DNA from 3 places in the Pseudomonas sp. C2.3V genome. Region 3 is predicted to be linked to each of the others. Evidence: predicted binding sites of a transcription regulator. Region 3 holds the regulator's gene; each other region holds the start of a gene.
The links. Region 3 encodes FliA, which starts transcription of late flagellar genes. Its sites were predicted from a motif close to CTAAAGTTTNNNNNNNNNNNGCCGNTAA; they were not measured.
Positions count from the first base shown of each region.

Region 1 (4,989 bases), on a different contig from region 3:
GGCACATGGGAGCCTTTAGCCCGTAATTCATTGACGGCATAGACCAATGTCAGGTTTAGCGCATCCTTATTCATCATGAGCTTGGGGTCGAGGCGGCGCTGCACGCGTGCAGGAACGGCTGGGTCGATCAAGGTCAAAAGCATGTCTGGGCCGCGAGGTTCAAAAAGAAACTTAAGCGGCGGATCGAGACGGGCAAGTTTATCGGCTATCAGATTCATCGGGTGCGCCTCATGCTTAACTTAAGAATAGGCCACTGTTTCACTCGTAAAGAGCAATCCATCTGAAGATCTGGCCAGCTTTCAACAAAAAAGCCCTCTGCTAAAGAGGGCTTTCACATCTTTTCTGTCGTAAAGCGATCATTGAATAAACGATCAGACCTTGAAGCGATTGACCAGAGAGTTAAGCTCAGCCGATAGACGTGACAGCTCATGGCTGGACGCGCTGGTTTGATGCGCGCCTGTGGCAGACTGCACGGATAGATCACGGATATTGACAAGGTTACGGTCAACTTCCCTGGCTACCTGAGCCTGCTCTTCGGCTGCGCTGGCAATTACCAGGTTACGCTCATACATTTCGCTGATCGACGACGTAATCTCGCTTAGCGCCTGGCCTGCACTTTCTGCCAGCTCCCGTGTGGAATGAGCGCGAGTGCTGCTGATCTGCATGGAGTTCAAGGCCTGACTTGCGCCATTGCGCATGCCAGAGACCATTTGCTCGATCTCAAGCGTCGACTGTTGCGTACGATGGGCAAGGGCTCTTACTTCGTCAGCGACTACAGCGAAACCACGACCGGATTCGCCTGCACGGGCAGCTTCGATCGCAGCATTCAGCGCCAGTAGATTGGTTTGTTCTGCAATGGCACGAATAACATCCAGCACCTTGCCAATTTCCTGCGATCGATCGGCAAGTTGTCTTACCAGTACGGAGGTAGACTGAACCTCTTCCGACAGGTCTGTGATGGCTGTAATGGTTTCATTGACTCGAACATGACCGGCCTGTGCTGACTGGGTCGAGCTCTTGGAGGCCTCAGATGTCGATACTGCGTTACGTGCTACCTCATCAACCGCTGCGCTCATCTCGTTTACAGCGGTAGCGGCCTGCTCAATCTCATCGTTTTGCTGTTGCAGGCCGCGGCTGGCTTCTTCGGTTACGGCGTTGAGTTCATCAGCTGCTGCCGCCAGTTGGGTTGATGACCCTGAAATCTGAGCCAGGGTGTTACGCAGATTGTCCTGCATCTGGCGCAGTGCTACCTGAAGCTGATTGACCTCATCGCTACCGCTGACTTCAATGTGAGTGGTCAGGTCTCCTTTGGCAACCTGTTGTGCGGCGCGCACAGCACTCTGCAGGGGCCTGACGATACTTTGCGTCAGAAGCCAGGCCATAAGCACGGTAGCCAGGGCCGCCAAGGCAATCACGAGGATAACAATGGCACGAGAGCTGGCGTATTGATCCGCCGAACTCTTTCCTTCGCGCTCGATCCCTTGTGCATAGTAGTCTCCCAGCTCGCCCAATGTCTTGCCAGTGCCATCGATGACAGGCTTCATGTCAACCAGAGTGAGTTTATTCAAGGCGATAGTATCGCCTTGGCGGGCCAGGACAAACGAGTTGGTCATACCCTGCTGGTAGACTGCAAAATCCTGTTTGAATTGTCCGTACAGGCGTTGCTCTTCGGGCGTATCGACAAAGGCCTCAAACGCTTTGATGTTATCCATCAAAACCTTATTACGGGCCTCATACTGGCTGGCATAGGTGTCGATGCTTTTAGGGTCGGGATCAAGCGCCATGCGCAAGGAAATGGTGCGAATACGCAGCATGTTTTCCCGGATGCTATCTACGATGCGGATGCTGGGTACCCATTCTGCTTCTATAGCCACACTACGGTCACGGATGTTGGACATCTTGCCTAGCGAGAAAATACCTAGAAAAGCAACCATCAGCGCGATCAGGCCAAACCCAAGCGCAGCCCGGGGGGCTATGTTCCAACTGCGTAGTAGCATATTTGTCATCCGCAAAAGTAGAGGCGAAAGCACGCCGAATTTTTGTTGTCTGATGACATGTATCGGCGGTCAGTCTTGAGGCTTGAATTTATTCAGTGACGGATAAAGCTCACTGCATCCATGGCTCAGGCGTTCTCGAAAGCGAACCTCTACCAGCTACCTGTTTTCTACTGCGACATTCCTAAAAAGCTAACTACCAGGCGCAGCTATGAATGCAGAGTCTGCAGTGTGCTCAAGCTGGTAGAGCACAACCTGTCCAACTATAGAGATGACCCGTCCAAGAAGGAGCTGAAAAACCGCCAGTTAACTACCTTCAATCAACTGTTAGATTCGCTCGGTCAATATATCGACCGTGAAGGGGCTGGTCATAATAGGCGTGTCGATTTCCAGGTTTCCATCGCCTACCACAGCGCTCTCAGCATAACCTGTGATAAATAGCACCTTGAGGTCAGGGCGGCTAATACGCGGCGTCAGCCATTTGTCTTCCGTTAGCCCAACATCGGAAACTAACAGGCCGATAGCGGTATCGGATTGCAGGATTGCCAAGCCAGAAGCGCCATCTTCAGCTATCAGGGCGTGGTAGCCGAGTTCCTCAAGAATCTCCACGACCAGCATACGGATAGTCGGCTCGTAATCCACAACCCGTACTGCCCCGCCAGTAACGGTACGGAGCAACTGTTCTTGAGTGGGCTCACTTGCGGTATGTACAGCCTTTTCTTCTGCGCGAGTTATAGACATATCCGTATTCCTTGCCCCGTTTCCGGAGCGATATGCATCTGCCCACCGGTTAGCGCACGAAGCCGTAAATTATGGAGAGCCCAACCCCATGCCCAGAGGTTTAGTAGTGACGGTGGTCAATATGTGCAATGCAGATGGACAGGTTTTCGGAACCCTAGGGTTGTGCCGGTTCAATCATATGAGCGGGCATGCATCCCACCTCCCGCCGGCAGAAAGAAAGGCGCAAGACATAGGCGGAAAAGGAGATTTGCGCATCATGCGAGTTGGACGTCCTGTAATGGTGACAAAAGGCAAAATCAGAGAACCTTCCACGTGGCAACCCACCAAGATGGAGAGGGTGCAACACGCGTTTAGCCCATCCGGTACGGACGTCAGACTAGAAGTGCTTTGTGCTGCAAGTGAGGCAAGGAACATGAGAAGCACTGTAAAAGCACTGTGATAAAGAGGGGTAAATAATGACTACCCGAGCGAGCCATGATGTAATGGATCATCCTCATGAGTAAATTCATGGCTATTGGATGCCGGCTGGTTAAGCCGACGCTGGATATCCATCAGGACCGTTTCCAAAAGCAGACGGTTACGCGCCTGGTCAGACGTTAAGATCCACTCAAGTGGATGACCTCCTTCAACAGGTAGTGCGGTAATAACCAGTGTCCCGTCAGGTTTTAGTAAGGTATCGACTTGATAACGGTCACGGGCCGAGTCAACAAGCATGATCAAGGCATTCATAGAATCGGCTACATCGTTGGGTGTTATCTAGTTAGAGTCAGGCTACTTCAAGAGATTCTTGAAGACTCTTCCCGCTCGTCTAAAGGTTTTCCTGCCCAGTCAAAGCCTTTCTTATGCTCCGCCTCCACCCTGCATCTGATCGCTATGCGGGTCCTTTAGTGAGCCTTGGTTAAAAAGGCCCTAATAAGCTGCGGGAGGGGTGATCTATTACTAAAGAAGAGAACTAATTCAAAGTATTTATGCAGGCAAACTCACAAAACCAAGGTTTTTTGTCAATTGCTTTTGTATTGAACGTACTATGAGTTTGTTTTGATGATTTATAAGTTATTTATCAATAGAAGGCAAATAGCCAGTATTCTTTCGAAATCACTCGTACCGTCACAGTAGTCTGGTTATTTGAGCCAATATGACGGTAATAATTGCCCGCAATACTAAGCTTGTCTGTTTCAAGCATTGATCTAAGTAGTCCATTGCCTGCCTTGACAGCGTCTGCGTCGCCACTAGCTTTATGATCCCTCAACAGATTGGTGTAGGTTGGCACGCTTGGTGGTTTCGAAAACAAACCGCATGTAAAGGACATAAAATTAATGATCACGGTTAGCAAGCGTAACGTCTATTACGTATGTTTGTTTATTCTTCTTATTTTTCAATTTGGTGTGTTCGAGCAAGGGCACACAAACCCTATTGGCGTAAAGTACGTCAGTGAATTGTACTTGGCGATATGCTTGGGTTTTACAGCGCTTCTTCTTACAGGTACACCTCCGGCCAACAAGCAGGACTACAACCTCGGCTTGAGTTTTTGCCTTTTTTCTGCCTTTGTGTTCTGTTTTCTACCTGCGTTATTTTCAAATCTTTTTTATGGGCAGCCGCTGTTCTATGGATTGATTGAAGAGCGTCGTGTCCTGTTCTGTTTCAGCTTTTTCGTTATTGTCTATTTTGCAAAGCGTGTAACCGCTACCCAATTCGAGCAGCTGATACTGCTGGTCGGTCTCATCTCCGTTGGGCTTTCCTGGCTTTCCTATGCAGGCGTGCTGCCCGATCTTCGTGAGCAGGTGCTTGACCTTAGTCGTCCCGGGCGTGCCTCGCCCGGCGCAGCGGCCATCATCTTCTCCTACTGCCTTAGCGTCTATTTCATGGGGCATGGACGATCTCCCCTGAACGGCGCTCCAAAGTCAAAAGTGCTCTATGGCATCCTGGCGTTTGTCTTTCTGGCCACGATTGTCTTTGTCATGCAGACAAGACAGGTCATCGTGATCTGCTTTCTCTTTACCGCGATGTGTCTGAAAAGCCGCATGGTGATGCCCATGATCCTGGGTAGCATTGCGCTCTTTCCGATATTGGTGAACCCGCATATCCTCGATAGCTTGGGGCTCAACCTTGACTTCTATATGCAATCGGTGGAGAGCGGGCCTACGGACAATGTGCGGGAAAACACCATTGCCGCCATCATGAACCATTTGCATGAATACAATTGGGTTCCTAGCGGCAGCTTGAGCCTGATGTGGAATGATGGATTCAAACGGTT
Region 1 is NZ_JBZUBN010000002.1:645,418-650,406, forward strand. Features, by position in the region: gene AC4LF3_RS22700 (hypothetical protein) at 1-218, opposite strand, end outside; gene AC4LF3_RS22705 (methyl-accepting chemotaxis protein) at 372-1,997, opposite strand; gene AC4LF3_RS22710 (response regulator) at 2,322-2,735, opposite strand; gene AC4LF3_RS22715 (hypothetical protein) at 3,195-3,464, opposite strand; gene AC4LF3_RS22720 (hypothetical protein) at 4,052-4,989, shown strand, end outside.
Region 1: AC4LF3_RS22705 (methyl-accepting chemotaxis protein) is a predicted target of FliA. The motif match lies at 2,057-2,084, and genes of this name have one in related genera.

Region 2 (4,989 bases), 1.5 Mb from region 3:
CGCGCGACCCCGTAGGCTGAACACACCGCGCATGTAAGGCGCTACCGGCGGACGTGGCTGTACCTGGTCAGGCCAGCGCACCACCTGTTGCAGGGCCGATGCCGGAATGGCGATCTCGATGCCACCGACACGGACTACTCCATATGCGCTGCCAGTCATGATGGCGGTCATCCACGCGGTCCAACACCGGACGTGACGTTATTGAGGTCACGAATCAGCTCGTTCACTTCACCTGCCGTCGTCAGCTGGTCGCCCGTCGAAGCGTTGATGGCATCGATGGAGCGCGTGGTACGCACTACGCCCTTGGCGATACGCTCGAAGGCTTCGCCTACGCTTCGGGAGATTTCATTACCCACCGTGATGCGCTTGGAGGACTCCTGAATCAGCTTGTTGATCTCCTTGGTCGCCTGGGACGATTTCTCGGCCAGCTTGCGCACCTCGTCCGCCACGACCGAGAAGCCCAGGCCATGTTCGCCCGCCCGCGCCGCCTCGATGGCTGCGTTGAAGGCCAGCATGTTCGTCTGGCTGGCGATGTCGCTGATGACCTGAATGATGTCCTGAATGTCTTCGGCAGACTTGGCAATAACGGCCATGGCTTCAACGGAGCGCTTGAGCGTCTCGGCGCCTTGGGCGGCCTCTTCCTGCGTCATGCGCGCCAGCCCATTTGCCTCCCCGGTGCTTTGGGCAATGTGGTTGATCGATTGCGTCAGGTTTTGTACGGAGCTGCTCATGGCTTGCGTCTTGGCCTTGACCAACTGCTCCATTTCGACCTGCTGGGTAATGTCCGTCGCGAACTTGATGACCTTGTATGGCTGGCCGTCGGCATTGAAGATTGGGTTATAGGTCGCCTGGATCCAGATCTTCTGTCCGAACTTGCCCAGGCGCATGTAACGGTCGCTGAAGAACTGCCCCTGCCCCAGACGCTGCCAGAAGTCCCGATATGCGGCTGAAGTGACGTAATGCTCCTCACAGAACATGCGGTGGTGCTTGCCGACGATCTCTTCCAGGCGATAGCCCAGGGTCGACAGGAAGTTCTGGTTGGCATGGAGAATGTTGCCCAGCAGATCGAACTCGATGACCGCCTGGCTACGATCAATGGCCGCAATCTTGCCTTCATACTCGGCACTCTTGATCTGCAAGGCCGTGATATCGGTAGCGAACTTCACGATCTTGTAAGGCTTGCCCTCGGCGTCCAGGATCGGGTTATAGGTCGCTTGAATCCAGATTTCACGCCCTTCCTTGCTGATGCGCTTGTAGACACCGGTGTCGAACTTACCACGGCCAAGCTTTTCCCAAAGCAGATGGTACGCAGTGGAGTTGGCATGTTCTTCGTCACAGAACATGCGGTGGTGCTTGCCGACGATCTCTTCCAGGCGATAGCCCAGCACAGACAGGAAATTATCGTTGGCCCGCAGTACGTGGCCGGTCAGATCGAACTCGATAACCGCCTGGGCGCGTTCGATAGCATTGACCTTGCCCTGGTGGTCGGTGCTGCGTAATACAGCCTCGGTCACATCGGACGCGAACTTGACCACCTTGTACGGTTTGCCTTCGGCATTGAAAATCGGGTTGTAGGTCGCCTGGATCCAAACTTCCCGGCCGCCCTTGCCCAGGCGCTTGTACTGCCCTGCATCGAACTCGCCGCGGCCAAGCTTTTCCCAGAACTGGCGATAGGACATGCTGCTGGCGTATTCGGCATCGCAGAAGATCCGATGATGCTGCCCGGCAATCTCCTCAAGCCGATACCCCAAGGCGTCGAGGAAATTCTGGTTGGCGCGCAGGATGGTGCCGTCAAGGTTGAACTCGATGACGGCTTGGGAGCGATCAATCGCTGACCAGAGTGAATTGAACTCCGCCGCCTGGGCGTCAGCGTTGAAGTCTTGGGGGGCATTCATTGGTGTTCTCCGGTAGCGGTTGGTAAGCAAAAACCGCCCTATGGTTTTTGCGATAACAGTGCTATCGGCTGAGCAGAAGCCAGCTTGATACAGCCGCCCGTTATTTTGTCGCCTTGGCGCGACTCTTCGTCTTGCTGCCCATACGAGCGCTCTGAATAACGCGTGGAAAAGCCCGTACTTTGTTCAGCCAAGCGGCTAGACAACCCCTTTACTCAAGAGTCCGCTCTGCCTTCACAGGGGATTTTCTTTTGGATTGTTATACATGTAGCCGATTGCGCATCGGTAACTGATGGCAAGGCCCACCCAGACGTTTTCTGCCAGTGCCCTTGCCATTCGAGCAGGTAGTGGCATTGGTCGACCACTCAGATCAGACCCAATCCCTGTCGACACCTTATCGTGAGCTCATGCCGTAGCCAATGGCTTGTGCTCGCTCGTTGAACGCCGGGGCAAAACGCCATTGGCAGGGCGGTTATATGCGTCTGGAAAACATCAAGCCGCAAGATGTCCGTTTCACGCTATACATTGGCTTTTTAGCGATATCCCGAAAAGCATAATCGGGTTAAGTTCTAACCGGTGATATTTAATATGTATGCATTAAATATTTATTTGAATATATTATTCAAAGCAATGCTTAACTTATCCTGAAGCAGAGCAAATTTACCTTACACACTTATTAAGTCTGCATCCCATTGATTTCGAACAAAAAAGCCCGCCCTTAAAGCGGGCTTTTTTATTTCACAAAGATATTAAATAGCTTCAAAAAAGTGCCAAGCGCACCAAGTTAGAGCAGCAAATTATACTTATGGATGAACATATCCTTATATTTTAACGCCAACGCCTTAAAACATAAGGAATATATAAAGCTGGCATATCCATTGCTCTCGTATTCATATCGTTATATAGCCCTCGGAAACTTCCATGAATACGAAGATATTGGTAGATAGTCGCGCGCCAGGCAGCGCTCTGGGCACTCGCTGGTTTCAACTGGCCGCAGGCGTTGTCTGCATGATGGCCATTTCAAGCCCGCAATATGTCTGGACATTGTTTACGGCACCATTGACCCAAAAGCTGGGTGTCTCACTGGCTCAGATCCAGATTACCTTTTCCATTCTGATCGTCCTGCAAACGTTTTTCTCGCCAGTACAAGGTTTTCTGATTGACCGTTTCGGCTTACGCAAACTGATCGCCTTTGGTTGTGCCCTCACAGGGCTGTCCTGGATTCTGGCAAGTCAGGCCAATTCACTCGCCATGATCTACCTGACCTACGGCCTAATGGGGGGCTTGGGAACCGGCATCGTGTATGTGGGCATCGTTGGCTTGATGGTTCGCTGGTTTCCTGATCACCGGGGGCTGGCAGCCGGTGCGGTTGCCGCAGGTTACGGCATGGGTGCGATGATCACGACCTTTCCCATCAGCAATAGCCTCGCAGCGGCTGGCATGGAAAATACCCTGGTCACCTTTGGTCTGATCCTGGGGATTGTCGGCCTGCTCGCCGCACAGTTCCTGCGCCAACCGCCAGCCGAGTTGGCAGAGCGGATTGCCGACACCAGCCCTGCCTCCAGCACCGCACCGGACGTTGCACCCAAGGCCATGCTCAAGACGCCGCTGTTCTGGCTCATGTTTGCTATGTTCGCGATGATGTCGACCTCGGGCCTCATGGTAACGTCGCAGATGGCCAGCTTTGCCAAGGATTTTGGCATGACCGGTGTCATGGTCTTTGGCATGGCTGCACTGCCGCTCGCAATGACCATTGACCGTGTCTGCAATGGCCTGACCCGCCCGCTGTTTGGCTGGATCTCGGACCGATATGGCCGTGAGAACACCATGGCTTTCGCCTTTTTCGCAGAAGGCATTGCTATGACCCTGTGGCTGCTGACCAGCGATAACCCTGTGCTGTTCGTATTGCTCTCCGGTGTAGTCTTCCTGGGCTGGGGCGAAATCTTCTCCCTGTTTCCCTCCACCCTGACCGACACCTTTGGCACCCGCAACGCCACGACCAATTACGGTTTCCTGTACATGGCTCAAGGGATCGGTTCCATCTTTGGCGGTCCGATGGCCGCCCTGCTCCACCAGTCCACAGACAGCTGGATGCCGGTGTTCGCCGTGGCCATCAGCTTTGACCTGATTACAGCGGCCCTGGCCCTGTTCGTGCTCAAACGCATGCGCCGTCAATGGCTCGCCAAGAACGCCAGCGTCGCTTAACTGAAGTGGCCGGGAGGCTCCAGATAATCGGGGTCTCCTTCTCTGCTCTCCCGACGGGACCCTTTGTTCGTCAAGGAAAAGAAGAATGCTTAATACCACTGTTGCTGCCCGCGGAATTGCCGTCGCTCCTCACAGTCTTGCTGCTCAATCGGCCCTGGCCGTGCTGCGTGAAGGTGGCAATGCCATCGAGGCCATGGTCGCGGCGGCGGCCAGCATTGCCGTTGTATATCCCCATATGAACAGCCTGGGAGGGGATGGTTTCTGGCTGATCGTTCCGCCTGAAGGTGATCCGGTTGCCATTGATGCCAGCGGCCCGGCAGGCAGCCACGCCACCCTCGAGCATTACGCGGGGATGGACCGTATTCCAACACGCGGCCCGAAAGCCGCGCTTACCGTTGCGGGCACAGTTGGCGGCTGGCAGGAGGCGTTGGCGGTTTCCGGGGAGCTGGACGGTAAGATGCCATTACCACGCCTTCTGGCTGATGCCATCCATTACGCTGCAGACGGTATTCCGGTCACGCTGTCCCAGCATCTTGCGACCACCAGCAAGCGGCACGAGTTGGAGTCTGTTCCCGGCTTTGCCGAAACCTTTCTGGAAAATGGCGAGGCACCCGTGGCCGGAAGCCTATTCAGACAACCACGACTGGCCGCTACCCTGCATCAGCTGGCGGAAGAGGGACTGGATACCTTCTACCGGGGCGCTCTGGCAGCCAGTATCGCCCATGATCTGGAAGCGCTGGGCTCTCCTGTTTCACGCAATGATCTGGCCGTCTATCGCGCCCGCCGGGTAAAGCCACTGGCGCTTCAGCATAGCGCCGGAATGGTCTACAACTTGACACCTCCATCCCAGGGCCTGGTCTCCCAGCTCATTCTTGGCATTGCCGACCACGCC
Region 2 is NZ_JBZUBN010000001.1:251,321-256,309, reverse strand. Features, by position in the region: gene AC4LF3_RS01300 (chemotaxis protein CheW) at 1-159, opposite strand, end outside; gene AC4LF3_RS01295 (methyl-accepting chemotaxis protein) at 168-1,895, opposite strand; gene oxlT (oxalate/formate MFS antiporter) at 2,814-4,097, shown strand; gene AC4LF3_RS01285 (gamma-glutamyltransferase family protein) at 4,183-4,989, shown strand, end outside.
Region 2: AC4LF3_RS01295 (methyl-accepting chemotaxis protein) is a predicted target of FliA. The motif match lies at 1,957-1,984, and genes of this name have one in related genera.

Region 3 (4,989 bases):
CCTGAACCGGCTCCACAGCAGTGGGAGCAGGTTCGGCGCCTTCAGGCTCCGCCAGACGTGCCAAGGCAGCCAGCAGCTCAGGAGTAGCCGGTGTCGGCTCAGTACGCTCACGTACCTGGCCGAACATTTCGTTTACCGTATCCAGAGCTTGAAGGACAACGTCCATCAGCTCGGCATCAACGCGGCGCTCACCCTTACGCAGGATGTCGAACACGTTTTCGGCAATGTGGCAGCACTCAACAAGGGCGTGCAGCTGGAGGAAGCCTGCCCCTCCCTTTACCGTGTGGAATCCACGGAAGATGGCGTTGAGAAGATTCATATCATCCGGGCGGCTTTCGAGTTCCACCAATTGCTCGGACAACAATTCGAGAATCTCGCCGGCCTCTACCAGGAAATCCTGGAGGATTTCTTCATCGGCGTCGAAGCTCATTCATGCACTCTCCAAAAAGGCCAGGTTTAGAAACCAAGGCTGGACAGAAGGTCATCTACGTCATCCTGGCTGGATACGACGTCTTCTCTTTTATCGGCATGAATCTGCGGACCTTCACCCTTCGAAGACTTTTCTTTTTGAATTTCTTCGATGGCCTTGACGTGGTCGTGGCTAATTCCTGCATAACGATCCACCTGACCGGCCATACGGACCAGCTTGACGAGATCGCGCTCGACTTGTGTAACAAGGTTCGTCACACGCTTGATGACTTGACCGGTAAGATCCTGATAGTCCTGCGCCAACAGGATATCGTTCAGCAACGAAGACAGCTTGTGGGCGTCCTCATCGCTGCGCCCCAGAAACGCACCGACTCGCTTGGCCAGCTCGCGGAACTCCTCGGCACTGAGCTCGCGCCGCATAAAGCGGCCCCACTCGGCGTGGAGGTCATGAGCGTCCTTACCAAATGATTCGATAAGCGGTGTGCTGGCATCGACCAAGTCCATGGTACGGTTGGCAGCACGCTCCGTCATTTCCACAACATAGCTTAGGCGATCGGTGGCGTCTGCAATGTTTGTTACTTCATTGGCATAGGACGCCTGGGGATCGATCTGGAAGTTGACGATCGCGTTGTGCAACTCACGCGTCAGCTTGCCGATTTCCTGATACAGACCACGATCTCGCACCTGATTGAGCTCATTGATGAGCTGCACTGCCTGGCTGAAATTGCCATCTTCAAGGCTGGCAACCAGCTCTTGGGCATGCTTTTTCAGGGTCGATTCCAGGTCTTCGAATGATTTACTGCCAAGGTCCATAACATCCTCGAGATGGTTATCAGCCGTTGACCCGCTCAAAGATCTTGTCGATCTTTTCTTTGAGCACCTGGGCAGTAAACGGCTTCACAACGTAACCATTCACACCCGCTTGAGCTGCCTCGACAATTTGTTCGCGCTTGGCTTCGGCCGTTACCATCAGAACAGGCAGGTTCTTCAGGCGTGCATCGGCACGGACTTCCCGTAGCAGGTCGATACCGGTCATACCCGGCATGTTCCAGTCCGTTACCAGGAAGTCGAAGTTGCCGCTTTGCAGCATCGGCAACGCCGTCAAGCCGTCGTCGGCCTCGGTAGTATTGGTGAACCCCAGATCTCGCAGCAGATTCTTGATGATGCGTCTCATGGTGGAAAAATCGTCCACGATGAGAATTTTCATATCTTTGTCCAAGTCGACCTCCATCCTTACCCCAGACATGCCTTTTCAAAGGCATGCCATACATGCTTAGTGTTTTGCCTTAGCGCGAACGCCATTCAGCCAGACGAGCCCGCAGACGTGCTGCGCACTGACTGTGCAGTTGACAGACTCGGGATTCACTTACCCCAAGCACCTCTCCGATTTCCTTTAGGTTCAACTCCTCGTCGTAATACAGCGACAAGACGAGACGCTCACGCTCTGGAAGATTGGCAATGGCTTCCGCCAGGGCCTGCTTGAAACGATCATCTTCCAGTCCTCGACCTGGCTCGAAATCATGGGCTCCGCTCTCTTCGAGACCGTGCTCACCCTCTTCCATCAAGTCATCGAAGCTGAACAGGCGACTTCCCAATGTGTCATTGAGAATGCCGTAATATTCTTCAAGGCTTACACCAAGTTCGGCAGCAACTTCAGGATCTTTAGCGTCACGACCCGTTCTTGCTTCAACAGCACGAATCGCATCGGCCACCATACGGCTGTTACGATGCACCGAACGAGGTGCCCAATCACCTTTGCGAACCTCGTCCAGCATGGCTCCGCGGATACGGATACCGGCATAGGTTTCAAAGCTTGCACCTTTGCCGGCATCGTACTTCTTGGAGGCCTCGAGCAGGCCGATCATGCCGGCCTGCATGAGATCTTCCACCTGTACATTGGCAGGCAGACGCGCCAACAGGTGATAGGCAATGCGCTTGACCAGCGGCGCATACTGATTGATCAGTTGCTCCTGCTGTGAATGGGTCTGAGATTTACTGTACATACGGAGACCGCTGGACGCTGTCATACATTTGGCCCTACAGTGGGTTGCACCAATCGTTCGACGAAAAACTCCAAGTGACCGCGTGGGTTGGCTGGCAAGGGCCAAGCATCCACCTTCTGGGCAATGGCCCGGAAAGCCAGAGCGGCTTTGGAGCGCGGGTATGCTTCGTATACGGACCGCTGCTTCTGGACGGCTTTCCGTACACATTCATCAAAAGGAACCGCACCCACATACTGCAGAGCCACATCCAAGAAACGGTCAGTTACCTTGGTCAGCTTAGCAAAGAGATTGCGACCTTCCTGGGGCGTCAATGCCATATTCGCCAGTACGCGAAACCGCGTGATTCCATGATCGCGGTTGAACATCTTGATAAGCGCATAAGCGTCCGTGATCGAAGTAGGCTCATCACAGACCACCAGAAGCACTTCCTGGGCAGCCCGTACAAAGCTCACGACCGAATCACCGATGCCAGCAGCCGTATCGACAACAAGCACATCGATATCGTTGCTGATGTCACTGAATGCCTGGATCAGACCGGCATGTTGAAGAGACGACAACTGCACCATGGCTTGCGCACCGGAAGCCGCCGGAACGACCCGGATACCGCCAGGGCCTTGCAAAATCACGTCGCGAAGATCACATTTGCCTTCGATCACATCGGCGAGCGTCTGCTTCGGAGTCAAACCGAGCAAAACGTCGACGTTTGCCAAGCCCAAGTCGGCATCGAGCAACATGACACGTCGGCCCAGTTCAGCCAACGCTAGCGAAAGGTTTACCGAAACGTTGGTTTTCCCAACGCCTCCCTTGCCGCCTGTCACTGCAATTACCTGTACGGGATGCATACCCATTGCTGTACACCTATGAAAAACCAGCCAGCCCGTAGGGGCACTTATGGTGTAGCCAGATCGTTATGCTAACGAGCCAGCTGGCACTTAAACCTGAAGCGTGTACTGCTTTCTGACACTACGACGCCTGTAAACCTTCTATTGCAAAAACCTTACCCAACTCGCAAAAAACTGTAACTTAACCGACGCGCTTGGCCGGCTTTTGATAGAGCTCGGCAAACATATCCGCCATGGTTTCCTCTGCTGGCTCCTCGGTCAGCTGACGATTGACTGCACGGCTAACCAGCTGATGCTTGCGCGCAATATGCAGGTCGTCAGGGATGCGAGGACCGTCGGAGAGATAGGCTACCGGGATATGATGGCTAATGGCTATACCGAGCGCTTCACCCAACGTCGCGGATTCATCCAGTTTGGTCAGAACACAACCAGCCAGACCGCACCCCTTGTAGTTGTGATAAGCCGCTTTCAGCACTTGGCTCTGGCTGGTTACAGCCATGACCAGATAGTTGCGAATCTTCAGTTTCTCATTAGCCAGCGCTTCCAGCTGCAGACGCAGGGAGGGGTCATTGGCCGGGATACCTGCCGTATCGATCAGGACCATGCGCTTGCGAGCCAGTGGCTCAAGCGCCTGAGCCAACGACTGACGTGGATCTACAACGGTAACCGGCACATCGAGAATATGACCCAACGTCTTGATTTGCTCTTGGGCGCCGATGCGATGGCTATCCATGGTGACCAGCGCAAGACTTTGCGCGCCATACTTCAGAACATAGCTCGCTGCCATTTTGGACAGCGTAGTGGTCTTACCCGATCCGGCGGGACCGACGAACGCGACGATACCGCCCTCTTCCAGCAGATCAACCTGGGGCGTGTCGATTGCCTGGGTCAGGTGGGCCAACAGCATACGCCAGGCCTGACGGGGCTCGTTCACATTTGCCACACGCGCCATCAGGTCACGGCACAGATCAGCCGGAAGACCTATGCGTTGCAGACGGCGCCAAAAGTTTGCTTCGTCAGGACGCTTGTCCTGCATCTGGCCCCAGGCGATAGAGCCCAGCTGCACTTCAATCAATTCACGTAGCCCGGTGATCTCGGAGCGCATGGCATCCAGCGCGCGGCGCTCTTCGGCAGAAGGCGCGGCGGCAACGGCAGGTGCTGGCTGGGCAACTTTGGGCTCGGAGATAACAGGTTCCTGGCGAGCGCTGATCTGCTCACTGCCAAAGAGTTGACTAGCGTTGGCTTGCGGCGCAGCGACACCCTGGTTAGGCGAGCGAATGGCCAGTTCAGCGTGGGCTTCGGCGATACGCACTTGGGTTTTACGCAGCTCGGCTTCCAGCGCAGAATTCGGCGCAGTGGGAGTCGGCGCTTGATAATCCAGGGCAGCGGTCAGCTCAATGCCACCGGCAACACGGCGATTGCTCAGGATCGCGGCATCTGCACCCAGTTCGTCACGAACCATTTTCATGGCTTGACGCATATCAGCAGCAAAAAAGCGTTTAACTTGCATGGTTCAAACCTCAGCCGTTCTGGCCAACCGTTGCGATAATGGTGACTTGTTTGTTATCCGGAATTTCCTGATAAGCCAGCACAGACATCGTGGGAACTGCCATTCTCGCGAAGCGGGACATCATCCCGCGAATCGCACCGGCTACCAGTAACACGACTGGCTTACCCATCATTTCTTGACGCTGTGCTGCATCTACCAGAGAGCG
Region 3 is NZ_JBZUBN010000001.1:1,708,994-1,713,982, reverse strand. Features, by position in the region: gene AC4LF3_RS08085 (chemotaxis protein CheA) at 1-430, opposite strand, end outside; gene AC4LF3_RS08080 (protein phosphatase CheZ) at 457-1,242, opposite strand; gene AC4LF3_RS08075 (chemotaxis response regulator CheY) at 1,262-1,636, opposite strand; gene fliA (RNA polymerase sigma factor FliA) at 1,716-2,456, opposite strand; gene fleN (flagellar synthesis regulator FleN) at 2,453-3,280, opposite strand; gene flhF (flagellar biosynthesis GTPase FlhF) at 3,456-4,784, opposite strand; gene flhA (flagellar biosynthesis protein FlhA) at 4,795-4,989, opposite strand, start outside.